Regions from separate parts of the Rhizobium aureum genome, predicted to be linked through region 1. Evidence: predicted binding sites of a transcription regulator. Region 1 holds the regulator's gene; each other region holds the start of a gene.
The links. Region 1 encodes PhoB, which activates phosphate uptake and scavenging genes when phosphate is short. Its sites were predicted from a motif close to TGTCATNNANCTGTCAT; they were not measured.
Positions count from the first base shown of each region.

Region 2: a site for PhoB is predicted at 913-929, ahead of PH552_RS29725 (LTA synthase family protein). Genes of this name have one in related genera too.
Region 3: a site for PhoB is predicted at 1,747-1,763, ahead of PH552_RS13705 (esterase-like activity of phytase family protein). Genes of this name have one in related genera too.
Region 4: a site for PhoB is predicted at 2,066-2,082, ahead of PH552_RS10165 (DUF2794 domain-containing protein). Genes of this name have one in related genera too.

Region 1 is NZ_JAQJCI010000009.1:123,137-126,516, forward strand. It holds gene pstB (phosphate ABC transporter ATP-binding protein PstB) at 1-127, shown strand, start outside; gene phoU (phosphate signaling complex protein PhoU) at 179-892, shown strand; gene phoB (phosphate regulon transcriptional regulator PhoB) at 924-1,607, shown strand; gene PH552_RS20890 (GcrA family cell cycle regulator) at 1,798-2,325, opposite strand; gene PH552_RS20895 (hypothetical protein) at 2,452-2,745, opposite strand; gene PH552_RS20900 (aspartate aminotransferase family protein) at 2,750-3,380, shown strand, end outside.
Region 2 is NZ_JAQJCI010000022.1:7,664-11,043, reverse strand. It holds gene PH552_RS29730 (NAD+ synthase) at 1-775, opposite strand, end outside; gene PH552_RS29725 (LTA synthase family protein) at 965-2,896, shown strand; gene PH552_RS29720 (DUF1003 domain-containing protein) at 2,989-3,380, shown strand, end outside.
Region 3 is NZ_JAQJCI010000004.1:486,344-489,723, reverse strand. It holds gene PH552_RS13710 (AI-2E family transporter) at 1-397, opposite strand, end outside; gene PH552_RS13705 (esterase-like activity of phytase family protein) at 547-1,677, opposite strand; gene parE (DNA topoisomerase IV subunit B) at 1,831-3,380, opposite strand, start outside.
Region 4 is NZ_JAQJCI010000003.1:292,616-295,995, reverse strand. It holds gene PH552_RS10175 (Bax inhibitor-1/YccA family protein) at 131-871, shown strand; gene PH552_RS10170 (GNAT family N-acetyltransferase) at 988-1,545, shown strand; gene PH552_RS10165 (DUF2794 domain-containing protein) at 1,646-2,044, opposite strand; gene PH552_RS10160 (DUF1223 domain-containing protein) at 2,383-3,126, opposite strand.

The sequences.
Region 1 (3,380 bases):
CCGCGTTTCGCAGCGCACCGCAATGTTTCATCTCGGCCATCTGGTCGAGGAGAACGACACCGATAAAATGTTCACCAATCCCGACGATTACCGCACGCAGGATTACATCATGGGCCGTTTTGGTTGATGATATCAAGCGCGCGGCCCCTTTCACACAGTTCACCTTGAGGATAGAAAAATGGTCTCCACACACATTCTCTCTGCCTATGACGAAGACCTGAAGTTCCTGACGCGCCGTATTGCGGAAATGGGCGGCCTGGCCGAGCAGATGGTCAGCGACAGCGTACGCGCATTGGTCCAAAGCGATGCTGCCCTTGCGCAGAAGGTCATCTCCGACGACGTCGTTCTCGACCATGCCGAGCGCGAAGTCGGCGACAAGGCGATCGTCACCATCGCCCGCCGTCAGCCGATGGCAGCCGACCTTCGTGAAATCATGGGATCGATCCGCATCGCTTCCGATCTGGAGCGCGTCGGCGATCTCGGCAAGAACACCGCCAAGCGCGTCATCGCCGTGCAGGGCACCGGCGTTCCGCGCCGTCTCGCCCGCGGCATCGAACACCTTTCCGAATTGGCACTGAGCCAGCTCAAGGAAGTTCTGGATGTCTACGCCACCCGTTCGCCCGACAAGGCCGTATCGATCCGTGAGCGCGACGAGGAAATCGACGCCATGTACACCTCGCTCTTCCGCGAGATGCTGACCTACATGATGGAAGATCCGCGCAACATCACCACCTGCACGCATCTTCTCTTCTGCGCCAAGAACATCGAGCGCATCGGCGACCATGCCACCAACATCGCCGAGACGATCTATTACATGGCGACCGGCGCTCAGCCCGAAGGCGAGCGTCCGAAGGATGATACCGCCAATACCGTCGGCGCGGTGACGGAATAATCTGGAAGTGAAGAAAGGAGACCATAAGCGCATGGTTCCGAGAGTTGCTGTTGTAGAAGACGAGGAAGCGCTCAGCGTTCTGCTGCGCTACAATCTTGAGGCCGAAGGCTTCGAGGTCGACACGATCCTAAGAGGCGATGAGGCTGAGCTGCGTCTCCAGGAGCGCATCCCCGATCTCCTGATCCTCGACTGGATGCTCCCCGGCGTATCGGGCATAGAGCTCTGCCGCCGGCTGCGCATGCGGCCGGAGACGGAGCGCCTGCCGATCATCATGCTGACGGCCCGCGGCGAGGAAAGCGAGCGCGTGCGCGGGCTTTCGACCGGCGCGGACGACTATGTCGTCAAGCCGTTCTCGACGCCGGAGCTGATGGCCCGCGTCAAGGCGATGCTGCGGCGTGCCCGTCCGGAGGTGCTCTCCACGGTGCTGCGTTGCGGCGATATCGAGCTCGATCGCGAAACTCATCGCGTTCACCGCAAGAGCCGCGAAGTGCGGCTGGGGCCGACGGAATTCCGCCTGCTGGAATTCCTGATGTCCTCGCCCGGCCGCGTCTTCTCGCGCTCGCAGCTGCTCGACGGCGTCTGGGGTCACGATATCTATGTCGACGAACGCACGGTCGACGTCCATGTCGGCCGCCTGCGCAAGGCGCTCAATTTCTCCAATATGCAGGATGTCATCCGTACCGTTCGCGGCGCGGGCTATTCCATGGAAGCCTGAGCGGCTTGCCGCTCGGGTATCAACATTACAGCTCCACGCGTCTTTCAAGACGCGTTAAGGTCGCTGTAACATCTTGAAATGCTGCATAATTTTCTCTTAAATCGATTCCGGTTTAAGGAATTATGCAGGAGCGGCGGAAATAGAAAAACGGGCCTCGAGGGGCCTGTTGCTCTTTGTCTTGCTGTCACTTTCAGCCGTTGTTGCGCCGGCGGTCATGCACTGGCTGGTAGGCCATGCGCTGATGATAGGTGCAGTAGGGCGACGAATCCGGGCTGTCATTGCCGCAGAAGTGGAAATCGTCCTTCAGCGGATCGCCGACCGGCCATTTGCAGGTGCGCTCCGTCAGCTCCGTCAGGCCGAGGCGGCGGGAGATCGGAACGACGACGTTCGCAGCCGGGCGATACTGGATTTCGTTGACGGAATCGACCTCGATCTCTTCCTTCAGCATGGTTACGCCCTGCTGGCGGGTGACGACCGTCCGTGTTGCAACGCGCGATCCGTAGCTCGTGGCGCGGGGTGCTGCAGCACTGCGCTTCGGCGTGCGCGTCGCGGTTGCCGTGCCGCCGGCCTTCGCTCGGCCGGGAAGGTTCAGGCGATGTACCTTGCCGATAACGGCATTACGGCTCACGCCACCGAGCTGCGCAGCGATCTGGCTGGCGCTCAACCCTTCGGACCATAGCTTTTTCAGCTTCTCGACGCGTTCGTCTGTCCAATTCATGCCCTGTCTCCGCTGTCGCGTTTCCGATGGCAGAATCCCTCACCATTGCCTCGCATGGGAACGAGGCGCGAAACGCTCTAAAATTGTGGTGACTAGTTCCGCCGCATGCAGTCTAGCAATTGCTTTTTAACCTAGTGTGAGGCTGACTCCGTGACAAGAGTCGCGGGAATCTTGAGGAATCGATTTCGAGGTTTTCCCCAACTTGCTGCCCCGGCGTGGCATTTCTGCAATAGGAGCCGCCGAAGCCGTCTCTTTTGCCGGCAAGCGCTTTCTCGCACCTGCTAAAACGGCAGTTTTGTTGACATCGCGGTGCAAAACATCAATAGTGCCCAGGCCGCCGCAAGGCGGCATTTTTGATTTTTTCGGGCCCGTTTCATCAAATGGAAGCGATCGGTCCTTAAAGTTGTGATCAGGAGACATGGCCATGGCCGAGACCACGCCGCTTTACGACACCTACCTGCGCGCTCCGCTGCGGTTCGAGCGAGGCGAGGGCGTCTGGCTGGTTACCGAAAACGGCGAGCGCTATCTCGATTTCGCAGCCGGCGTGGCAGTCAATTCGCTGGGTCATGCCCATCCTCATCTGGTCGCCGAATTGAAGGCGCAGGCCGACAAGGTCTGGCACCTGTCCAACCTCTATGAAGTACCGGGCCAGGAAAAGCTGTCGAAGCGTCTGACGGAAGTGACATTCGCCGACAAGGTGTTCTTCACCAATTCGGGCGCGGAGGCGCTGGAATGTGCCATCAAGACGGCGCGGCGCTATCAGTTTGCCAAGGGGCATCCCGAAAAGTTCCATATCATCACCTTCGAAGGCGCCTTCCACGGCCGCACCATCGCGACGATCGCCGCCGGTGGCCAGGAGAAGTATATCGAAGGCTTCGGTCCGAAGGCGCCGGGTTTCGATCAGGTGCCGTTCGGCGATCTCGATGCCGTGCGTGCCGCCATTACGGATGCGACGGCTGGAATCCTCATTGAACCAGTTCAGGGCGAGGGCGGCATTCGTCCCGCGACCAACGAGTTCCTGCGCGGACTGCGTGAGATCTGCGATGAGCACGGCC
Region 2 (3,380 bases), on a different contig from region 1:
GCCAGCCATCGCCATTCTTCTTCCAGGTGGTGACCGCCAGGGCAGTTTCGAACTGACTCATCTGGAAAGCCAGAGTCTTGTCTGCGTTGAAACCGAAGCTTGCGCCATCGAAAACCAGCTCATCCTGGCCGCCGAGCTGAGCGGCATAGATCATCGGCAGGCCCGTCTCGATAACCTGCTTCAGCACCACCTGATGACGCACATCGACCTTGCCGCGATAATAGGGCGAACCGTTCGGCGACAGAAGGATTTCCGCACCGCTCTCAGCCAGTGTCTCGCAGACGCCGAGCTCGCCCCATATATCCTCGCAGATCGGGATACCCAGCCGCACGCCGCGGAAATTGACCGGCCCTGGCATGGCACCTTGGTCGAAGACACGCTTTTCATCGAACTCGCCATAATTGGGCAGGTCTACCTTGTCACGGACCGCGATTACCTTCCCGCCGTCGAGCACGGCAATCGAATTGTAGCGGCCGGTTTCGTCCTGCCGGGGAAAGCCGATGATCACGCCCGGTCCGCCGTCGGCGGTATCTGCAGCGAGAGCTTCCACTGCTTTCCAGCAGGCGCGGATGAAGGCCGGCTTCAGCACGAGATCTTCCGGCGGATAGCCGGAAATGAACAACTCTGTCAGCAGGACGATCTGCGCGCCTTCGCGCGCCGCTTCGGCGCGTGCCTCGCGCGCCTTGGCGAGATTGCCGAAGACGTCACCGACCGTCGGATTGAGCTGCGCGACGGCGATGCGGATGGTGTGGGTGATCGGGCTTTGCTCTGTCATGCCATACATTTAGCGATGGCATCCTCCTTCCGCAACCGACTTCCGCCGCCCGCAGGCATCAAAGATCGCGAAACGCGCATAGGCCGTGTTCCTACACGGAAAAATACTAAGCCTGCCTTGCAGTTCATCCGTCGTTCATGACAGAAGCATGACAATTATATGAAGAGCTTTTAGCATTTGGAGACGGCATTGGTCGCACTGGTCATTGAGTCCGCCCTCGCGGGCAGGCTTGCCCTTTTCCAGAAGATCGGCGCAGCGAGACAAAAGTCCGCAGCTCTGCGCCTGCTTCTGAGCCTCCTGCTGACCCTGCTTTTCTCCTTATCCCTCGTCGTGGCAGTCGAATGGATCGCACGCGGCGAGCTTACGCCGGTCTGGCTTTATCTCATGTCGCCGTCCCGCCCCGGCCTCGCCACGATCGGCCTCGTCATGCTGGCGATGCTGATCCTCGATGCTCTTGCCGGGCGCGCGCATTTGTCGGCCCTGGTTGTCACACCTCTGCTGCTCGTTCCCGCCTTCATCTCCAGCCAGAAGCAGCACTTTCTATCCGATCCGCTCTATCCGTCCGATTTCCTGTTTGCCCGGCAGATTGTGGAGCTTATGCCCGTCATGGTGCGTGATCGTCCCTGGGCCGCCGTGGGGCTTGGCATCGGCATCGTCGTCGGCCTGGCTGCCACAGCCCTGCTCGGGCGCTATGTCTGGAAGCACGCGGCCGCACTTTCCCGTCGAGAGCGCATGGGGCGGCTTTCGGTCTGCCTGCCATTTGCGGCGCTGTTTGTCTCGCAGATGGATCCGACGCAATATTCCTTCATCCGGGAAAAACTGGGTATCATTCCGATCGTCTGGGATCAGACCGAAAACTATAATCACAATGGCTTCGTCATCGCCTTCGCGCTCAACCTGCCGATGGCCGACGTCAAGTCACCGGTCGGTTACGGACCCAATGCGATCGATGCGATACCGGCGCGGAACTACGGCTATCTTTCCGGCCCGCGCGAAAAGCCCGACGTCATCATGCTGATGAGCGAGTCCCTTTGGGATCCGACCCGACTTTCCAACGTCACCTTCACGCCCGATCCGATACCGACCATCCGCGCCAGACAATCGGGCAATGTCTTCTCGCCGGAATTTGGCGGCATGACCGCCAATGTCGAGTTCGAAGCGCTGACGGGCTTTTCCAACGCCTTCCTCCCCTATGGCAGCATTCCCTATCAGCAATATGTGCGCCGGCCGCTGCCGTCGCTTGCCAACTTCTTCCGCGGCGAAGGCTATACGGCACGCGCGCTTCATCCCTTCAGCGGCTGGTTCTGGAACCGCAATGAGGTCTATCGCGCCTTCGGCTTCGAGGAGTTCCACACCGAGGAAACCCTGCCGACCATGGACAAGCGCGGCATGTTCGCCGCCGACGATTCCCTTATGAAGGAGATCATGCGCGAGGGAGACGCGGCCGAACGCCCATTCTTCTTTTTCGCAGTCACCTTGCAGGGACATGGGCCTTACGAAGCCAACCGCTATGCTGAGAATACCGTTCATATCGACGGCAATCTGAGCGAAGACGACCGCGAAACGCTCGCCACCTATGCACAGGGCGTGCGTGAAGCCGATGGCAGCCTGAGAATGCTGATGGACTGGGCCGAAAGACGCGACCGCGAAACGATCATCGTTCTCTGGGGCGATCATCTGCCGCCGCTCGGCATTGTCTATCCGAACACAGGCTACATGCCGCAGCAGGTGGCAGCCCGGAAAGCTCCGCTCGATGTCATGAGGAAGGAACACGAGACGCCGCTGGTCATCTGGTCGAGCAAGAAGGGCCTCCGTGCGGACATCGGCACCATCAGTCCGTCGCAGCTCCCCTACCAGCTGTTGAAAACGGCGGGTTACGAGCATCCTTTCTACACGGGCTTCCTCGGCCGCGTTCAGAAGAAATACAGCATCGTCGACCGCTACCAACTGGCTACACGCGACAATCAGGCTTTCCCCGATTGGGCGCGCAAGGAGCAGGATATCGATCCGATCATACGCGAGTACCGCTATCTGCAATTCGACATGATGTTCGGCCGGCAGCAGGGTTTGGAACGCTTCTTCCCGTCACATGCGCAACTGATCGGCCAAGAGAACAGCTAGACCTATTGTTGATTAAAGCTCTTCCGTCGTTGCATTTTTGCATGTTGGTCGAATAGTTGCGTTCAACGCCATTCAGGATGCCGGAGCTTGCCATGCACAGCCTGCCTAATTTCATTCATCTGCATTTCGACAAAACGGCCGACGAGCTCGGTGACATCGAAAAACGCGTTCTCAAGAAGGCGCATGAACGAAAAATCATATCCACCGATATCAACGCGGCCCTCTCGGCGGAAGCGTCCACGGGGCAGCGCCTGGCGGACGGCATTGCCCGTGTCGGCGGCTCCTGGTCCTTTATCATCGCCTTTCTGGTGTTCCTGGCGTTCTGGTGCATCGTCAACACCATTGTTCTCGCCACGCGGGCCTTCGACCCCTACCCCTTCATCTTCCTGAACCTCGTCCTCTCCATGCTCGCCGCCATCCAGGCGCCGATCATCATGATGTCGCAGAACCGCCAGGCCGAACGCGACCGCTTCGAAGCCGCCAA
Region 3 (3,380 bases), on a different contig from region 1:
GAGCCAGAATCCATTGCGGCGGCGGCGCGCCATCTCGGTTGACGTGCACGGCCCAGCCGAACCATTCACGTACCTCGCCGGCCATATAAATGGCCGAGAGGACAATTGGTAGCACGAGAAAAGTTACGATGAACGCAAGCGCGATGGTCGCCGCAAGCGTCGTGTTTCCGCCCGTGCGGCGCACGACATCGCTGTAAAGCGGCCATGTGGCGAAGCCGATGACAGCCGCGGCCAGGACTGGAACGAGGAAGCCATAGAAGAAATAAATGCCGGCGACAGCGATCAGGATCAGCAGCCAGCGCGCAGCGGAGATGGATGGTATCAAAGGCATGCGCGCGTGCGCACTCGACCCCAGCCACCGGTGTTCCTTCGGCTTATGACGTTCAAATACACCCACCGGACTTACTTCGCCCCTTTTACTAGATCACCCGGTTATGGGGTATGATCTTGGCTGTTTCAAGAGCAACAGCCGGAAAGCCTCTTTATTATGCGGCCATGACATTAGCACGACGGGCAAGCGAGTGGCGCGCGGCCGAAGGCACGGTATTACGAGGGGCGGCGGATTACCTTGAACGCGAAAAACTGCGTCTTTTGCGTCGAATTGAAATTGCTGTCCGCTACGAAGATCAGCACGTCGCTGCCGTCCCTGGATTTGCCGAGGGTAACGCCTTCGATATTGTCGGGAGCAAGACCGAGCGCACGCAAATCCATGATCTCCGTCTTGCGCACCGGCACGATCCGCTGATCGGTTGCCATGAGCGACGGGATGTTCGCAACATCAGTGGCGCCGTCGAGATCGAACATGTTGATGACAACCGAGTTGCCGACGCCCTGCGCATAGCCGCGCTCGACCGAGAGCAGATGATGATCGTCGAGCGCCAGGATCTCGGACAGGCCGAAGTCGTTCCAGCCACTCGCCATCGAGGGTGCCTGCGGAATCGGCGAGACCGGATAAACATATTGCGCCTTCTGCTCGCCCGTCGCGGTGTCATACCGAATGATGCGTGCGAGCGCGCCGTTGGTCAGCGTCGTGATCGGCCCATCCTGATAAAGCGCAGATTCGGTGGTGACGAGAAGGTCGCCGCCTGAAAGGAAGGTCAGGCCTTCAAACGCCAGATTGTCGCGAATACCCGTATGCTTGTCGGCCGCCGGGGCAAAACCATCGGGCAATGAAAACTCGCGGACGAAGCTGCCGTCGCGATTGGCGACGCGCACGAAAGGCGGCAGCAGTGCCTTGCCGTCGCCCTCGCTACTCCAATAAATGCCATCCTTGCCCAGGCGGATGGATTCGCCGTCAACCTTCCTAAGAGCAAAAGGCTGGCCATCCTTGTCCTTTAGCGTGACATGATCGACCACCGTCACGCTCTTCAGGCCGCCGGCTTCGATATCGATGTCGAGATCATAAAAACGGGCAGGCGCCTTTTCGGAGCGGTCGTCGCTGATTGCGATATAGCGGCCGGTAGCGGGATCGAAGTCGATGCCCGACAGGCCGCCGACTTCCACACCGTTTTCCATGAATCCCGTCGCAATATCGTAATTGCCGAGATAGGAAAGGCCGATGCCGGCCCTGCAGTCGCCGAAGGGGCAGGGCACGTCGATCGTCGTGCCGATATCGAGCGCATGGGCGGCATGGCTGAAGAGGAGAACGGCGGCTGCCGTCAGAAATGGCTTCAACATGGCGAAATCGTCAATCTGAATGATGAAATGGCGGCATTCAAGGCAATGCCGCCATCTACACATCGATCCATGACGCTTTCGTAACGGATATCGGACAATCCGGTAAAATATCGCGAAGCCTGACGGCTTCAGCAATCGGCGGTCGGTTCGCCGTCAGATATCCAGATCCTCGGCAAAAGCGGCCCGTTCCTGAATGAAGCGGAAGCGCGCATCGGCCTTCGTACCCATCAGGTTGTCGACGGCATCGCGCGTGCCTTCGAAATCCACCTCGTCGATCTCGACACGCAGCAGGGTGCGCTTGGACGGATCCATCGTCGTTTCCTTGAGCTGCGCCGGCAGCATTTCGCCCAGACCTTTGAAGCGGCTGATCTCGACCTTGCCTTTGCCCTTGAATTCCGTCTCCATCAGCTCAAGACGATGGGCATCGTCACGCGCGTAGATGGATTTCGAGCCCTGCGTGATCTTGTAGAGCGGCGGCACGGCCAGGAAGAGATGCCCCTGCCGGATCAGCTCAGGCATCTCCTGATAGAAGAAAGTGATCAGCAGCGAGGCGATGTGTGCGCCGTCGACGTCGGCATCGGTCATGACGACGATGCGTTGATAGCGAAGATCTTCCTCGCGATATTTGGTGCGCGTGCCGCAGCCGAGCGCCTGCACGAGGTCGGCAATCTGCTGATTGGCGGACAGCTTCTCGCGGCCGGCACTCGCCACGTTGAGGATCTTGCCGCGCAGCGGCAGGATCGCCTGGTTGGTGCGGTTTCGCGCCTGCTTGGCCGAGCCACCTGCCGAATCGCCCTCGACCAGAAAGAGTTCCGCGCCTTCGGCAGCACTTTGCGAGCAATCCGCCAGCTTGCCGGGCAGGCGCAGCTTGCGCACGGCCGTCTTGCGGTTGACTTCCTTTTCCTTGCGGCGACGCAGGCGCTCCTCGGAACGCTCGATCACCCATTCCAGCAGCTTTTCGGCTTCGGCCGGATTATCGGCGAGATAGTGATCGAAGGGATCGCGCAGGGCGTTTTCGACGATGCGCTGGGCTTCGACCGTTGCGAGCTTGTCCTTTGTCTGGCCGACGAATTCCGGCTCGCGGATGAAGATCGACAGCATGCCGACGCCTGAAATCATCACGTCATCCGTCGTGATATTGGCGGCGCGCTTGTTTTGGGTGAGATCGGCGTAGCTCTTCAGGCCCTTGGTCAACGCGATGCGGAGGCCCGCTTCATGGGTGCCGCCTTCCGGGGTCGGAATCGTGTTGCAGTAGGAGTGGATTTGCGGGTCGCCGCCATACCAGGTGATCGCCCATTCGAGCGAGCCGTGGCCGCTTTCCTTCTCAGACTTACCGGCAAAAATCTCCCGGGTAACGGTGAACTCGTTGCCCATCGTCGCCTTGAGGTAGTCCTTCAGGCCGCCGGGGAAGTGGAAAACCGCCTTTTCCGGAACGTCGGCACCTTCCGGCGCCAGCTCAGGATCGCAAGCCCAGCGGATCTCGACGCCGCCGAACAGATAGGCCTTGGAGCGAGCCATGCGGAAGACGCGGGCCGGATCGAAGCGGGCGTGATCGCCGAAGATCTGCGGATCCGGATGAAAGCGGACGCGAGTGCCACGCCGGTTATGCACATCGCCCAGCTCTTCCAGGCCGCCGATCGGCAGGCCGCGCGAGAATCGCTGGCGATAGAGCTTGCGGTTACGAGCAACCTCGACTTCCAGAT
Region 4 (3,380 bases), on a different contig from region 1:
GGATCGCTTGACCCTTGTGTATGAGGCCCGAAAGCCTCATATTCTCTGCAGGCATGCTGAGCTCCGCAGCGGCGCCTGGGCCTCGAGAGACCCGACACCGTAATCAAATCGGAGCTTGAAAGAGGAAAACATGGCTGACTTCCGCAATTACCAAAACCGGGCGCAGAGCGGTGCGCAATCCGGTGCGATGATAGACGAGGGCCTTCGAGCCTACATGCTCAAGGTCTATAACCTGATGGCGCTGGGTCTGGCGATCACGGGTGTTGCCGCCTATCTATCCTTCTCGCTCGCCTTTGCAAACGGACAGATCACGGCCTTCGGCCAGGCGATCTATCTCAGCCCGCTGAAGTGGGTTGTCATTCTCGCCCCGCTGGCAATGGTCTTCTTCCTGAGCTTCAGGATCAACCGCATGAGCGTGGCCGCCGCGACGACGACCTTCTGGGTCTACGCCGCACTGGTGGGATTGTCGCTGTCGTCGATCTTCATCATCTACACCGGCCAGAGCGTCGTGCAGACCTTCTTCGTGACCGCCGCCTCCTTCGGCGCGCTGTCGCTGTTCGGATACACGACGAAGCGTGATTTGTCCGCGATGGGCTCGTTCCTGATGATGGGTCTCTTCGGCCTGATCATCGCAACGCTCGTCAACATCTTCCTGGCTTCGTCCGCCCTGCAGTTCGCCATCTCCGTGATCGGCGTCCTGATCTTCGCCGGCCTCACCGCCTGGGATACGCAGCGGATCAAGGAAATGTACTACGAAGCCGACGACGTGACCGTGGCTGGCCGCAAGGCGATCATGGGCGCCCTGTCGCTCTACCTCGACTTCATCAACCTATTCATGTTCCTGCTGCAGTTCATGGGCAACCGCCGTTGATCGCAGCATGAAATGAGTAGCGAAAAGGCGGCCTCGGCCGCCTTTTTATTTGCCTGGCCGATAACCCTGCTATTTGATAGCGGCCTTCGCAAACCGCAGATCAGGCAATGAAAACAATGTCCGTCAGCCTTCGCAACGCTACCGCAGACGACCTTCCCCATATCACAGCAATCTATCGCGACTCCGTTCTCAACGGCACCGCGAGCTATGAGATCACGCCGCCGACCCAGGACGAGATGGCAGACCGTTTCCAGGCAATCTGTGAAAAGGGCTATCCCTATCTCGTCGCCGAAGACGAGACCGGCGCGTTCCTGGGCTATGCCTACGCCTCGGCGTTCCGCACGCGGCCGGCCTATCGCTGGATGGTGGAGGATTCGATCTATCTGGCGCCGGAGGCGCGCGGTCGCGGCATCGGCAGGCTGCTGCTCGACGCGCTCGTCGAACGCTGCGAGGCGCTCGGCTTCCGCCAGATGATCGCCGTCATCGGCGGCGTCCATCCCGCCTCCGTCGCCGTGCATCGCGCCGCAGGCTTCACCGAAACCGGCCTTTTGAAAGGCACCGGCTACAAGCATGGCCGATGGTTGGATACGATGCTGATGCAGAAAGCGCTCGGAGACGGCGCGGAAACCGATCCGGATCCGTCGGTTTATCCGGGGACGTTGTTTGGGGAGTAGTGTCGAGCTGCCTTTATGCCGAACCTCTGGCACCCCCTCTGTCACAAAGTGACAGAGGGGGTGCCACACTCGCCACAAGCGCGTAGCCAATGACGAGAAACTACTTCTCCACCAGCTTCAGCTGCTTGTCGAACACCTTCAGAACCTGCTGCACCTCGTGGCCACGCTTCAGGATCATGCCGTTGGTGTTGACGACGGAAAAGGCGCCCTGCTTGGCGGCGAGCTTCGGATTCTTTTCGATGCGGAAGAGCGGCATCTCACCGGAGCGCTTGAAGACGGAGAAAACCGCCTTGTCCTTCAGATGGTCGATGGCGTAGTCGCGCCACTCACCTTCGCCAACCATGCGGCCGTAGATCCACAAAATCGCGTCCAGCTCCCGGCGATGGAAGGTCACCGGTAGCGGATCCTTGCTTTGTTTGTATTCTCTGAGATCGACGACGGTGGAATTAGTATCGGCGGAAGGGCGTTCGCCGCGTCGCAAATCCGGCTGATCAGTCATCAATCCCCCAAGGGTTATCTCATGACAGGAGAATGACAGTTTGCCTCAGCCGCACCAAATTGCAAGACGGCTGACGGCTCACAATTTTTTTCCCGTGCCCGAAAGCATCTCGGCAACGCCGCATTTCAGACAAAACGACGCCCAATTTACAGGAAGTATAGGCAGCCGTTTGGCGCCGCCGCGTCAAACGGCCCGGCCGGGGCGTATCGATTAAACCCCAGCCCCGAATGCGTCCCCGCCGGGCACCTCCCCTTTTTGGTACAGCCAAAATAGGGCCCTTTTTGGCGCCCGCAAAAATAGGGAGCCTTTCGGCACCAGTCAAAATTCAGAAATGCCGCTCAGCCGTCCGAGCCGATGGTCAGAACCGTCGCTCCAAGAATGGCGGCCGGATCGCCCGAAGGCGTCGACGATTGCAGAAGGACGGCAAGGCCCCTTCGGCCGGCCTTTTCAAGCACGGTGGAGGGCAATACCAGGCTCATGGCCTTGCCATCCCACATGCCCACGGTCTCGACGTCCGATACGGCATGCATGTAGGCAATCTGCTGGCCGGTGTTTTCGCCGCCTTTCGGCGCCACCATCTGTTCCTTGTCGAAATAGACGACAACAACATTGGCCTTGCCGGCGCCGGCGCCGATCTTGATCTCGAGTTCGTCGCCCTTGGTGGCGGCATTCACCGGAACCGTCAGTCCTTCGCCGTCACGCTGGAAATCGTCGAGCTTGACATTGATGGCGTCGAGATCGGCGCCGTTCATATGGTCCCTGCCGTTGACGATCGCCTGTGGCGTATAGACCCCGCTGCGTCCCATCGAGCGGGCATAGGCATATTGGCGCGCCGTATTGTCCTTGGACGCCATTGTATCGTTCCAGCCGAGATAGTTCCAATAGTCGACATGATAGGCGAGCGCGACGACATTGCCCTGGCGGATCAGCTTGCGGAACGCCGCGTCGGCGGGAGGACAGGAGGCGCAGCCCTGCGAGGTGAAGAGTTCGACAACGCCCTTGATCTTCGGGGCTTCCTGCGCATGCAGCGAACTTGCGAGCACGATGCCTGCCAGAAGTGGAGCCGAAAATCGAAGGCGCATTTCCCTTTTACCTCTTTCGCAAAATTCCGGCGCCACTCACGAGTGCACACGCCCGGACCAATCACGCTCCTTGGGGCCGCCCAGCCCACATCAAGCCCGAAAAATCTGAAACAAGAGATAATGGTTTAGCGCGATGACGCAAAGTCACGATGGGGTGAGGCAGAGGACCGGCAACGGCTTGCCGTACACATCACCGTGAAAAACAAGACGCCGCCGGGAGACTTTTCCCGGCGGCGTGCAAGAGGAGTTCAGAC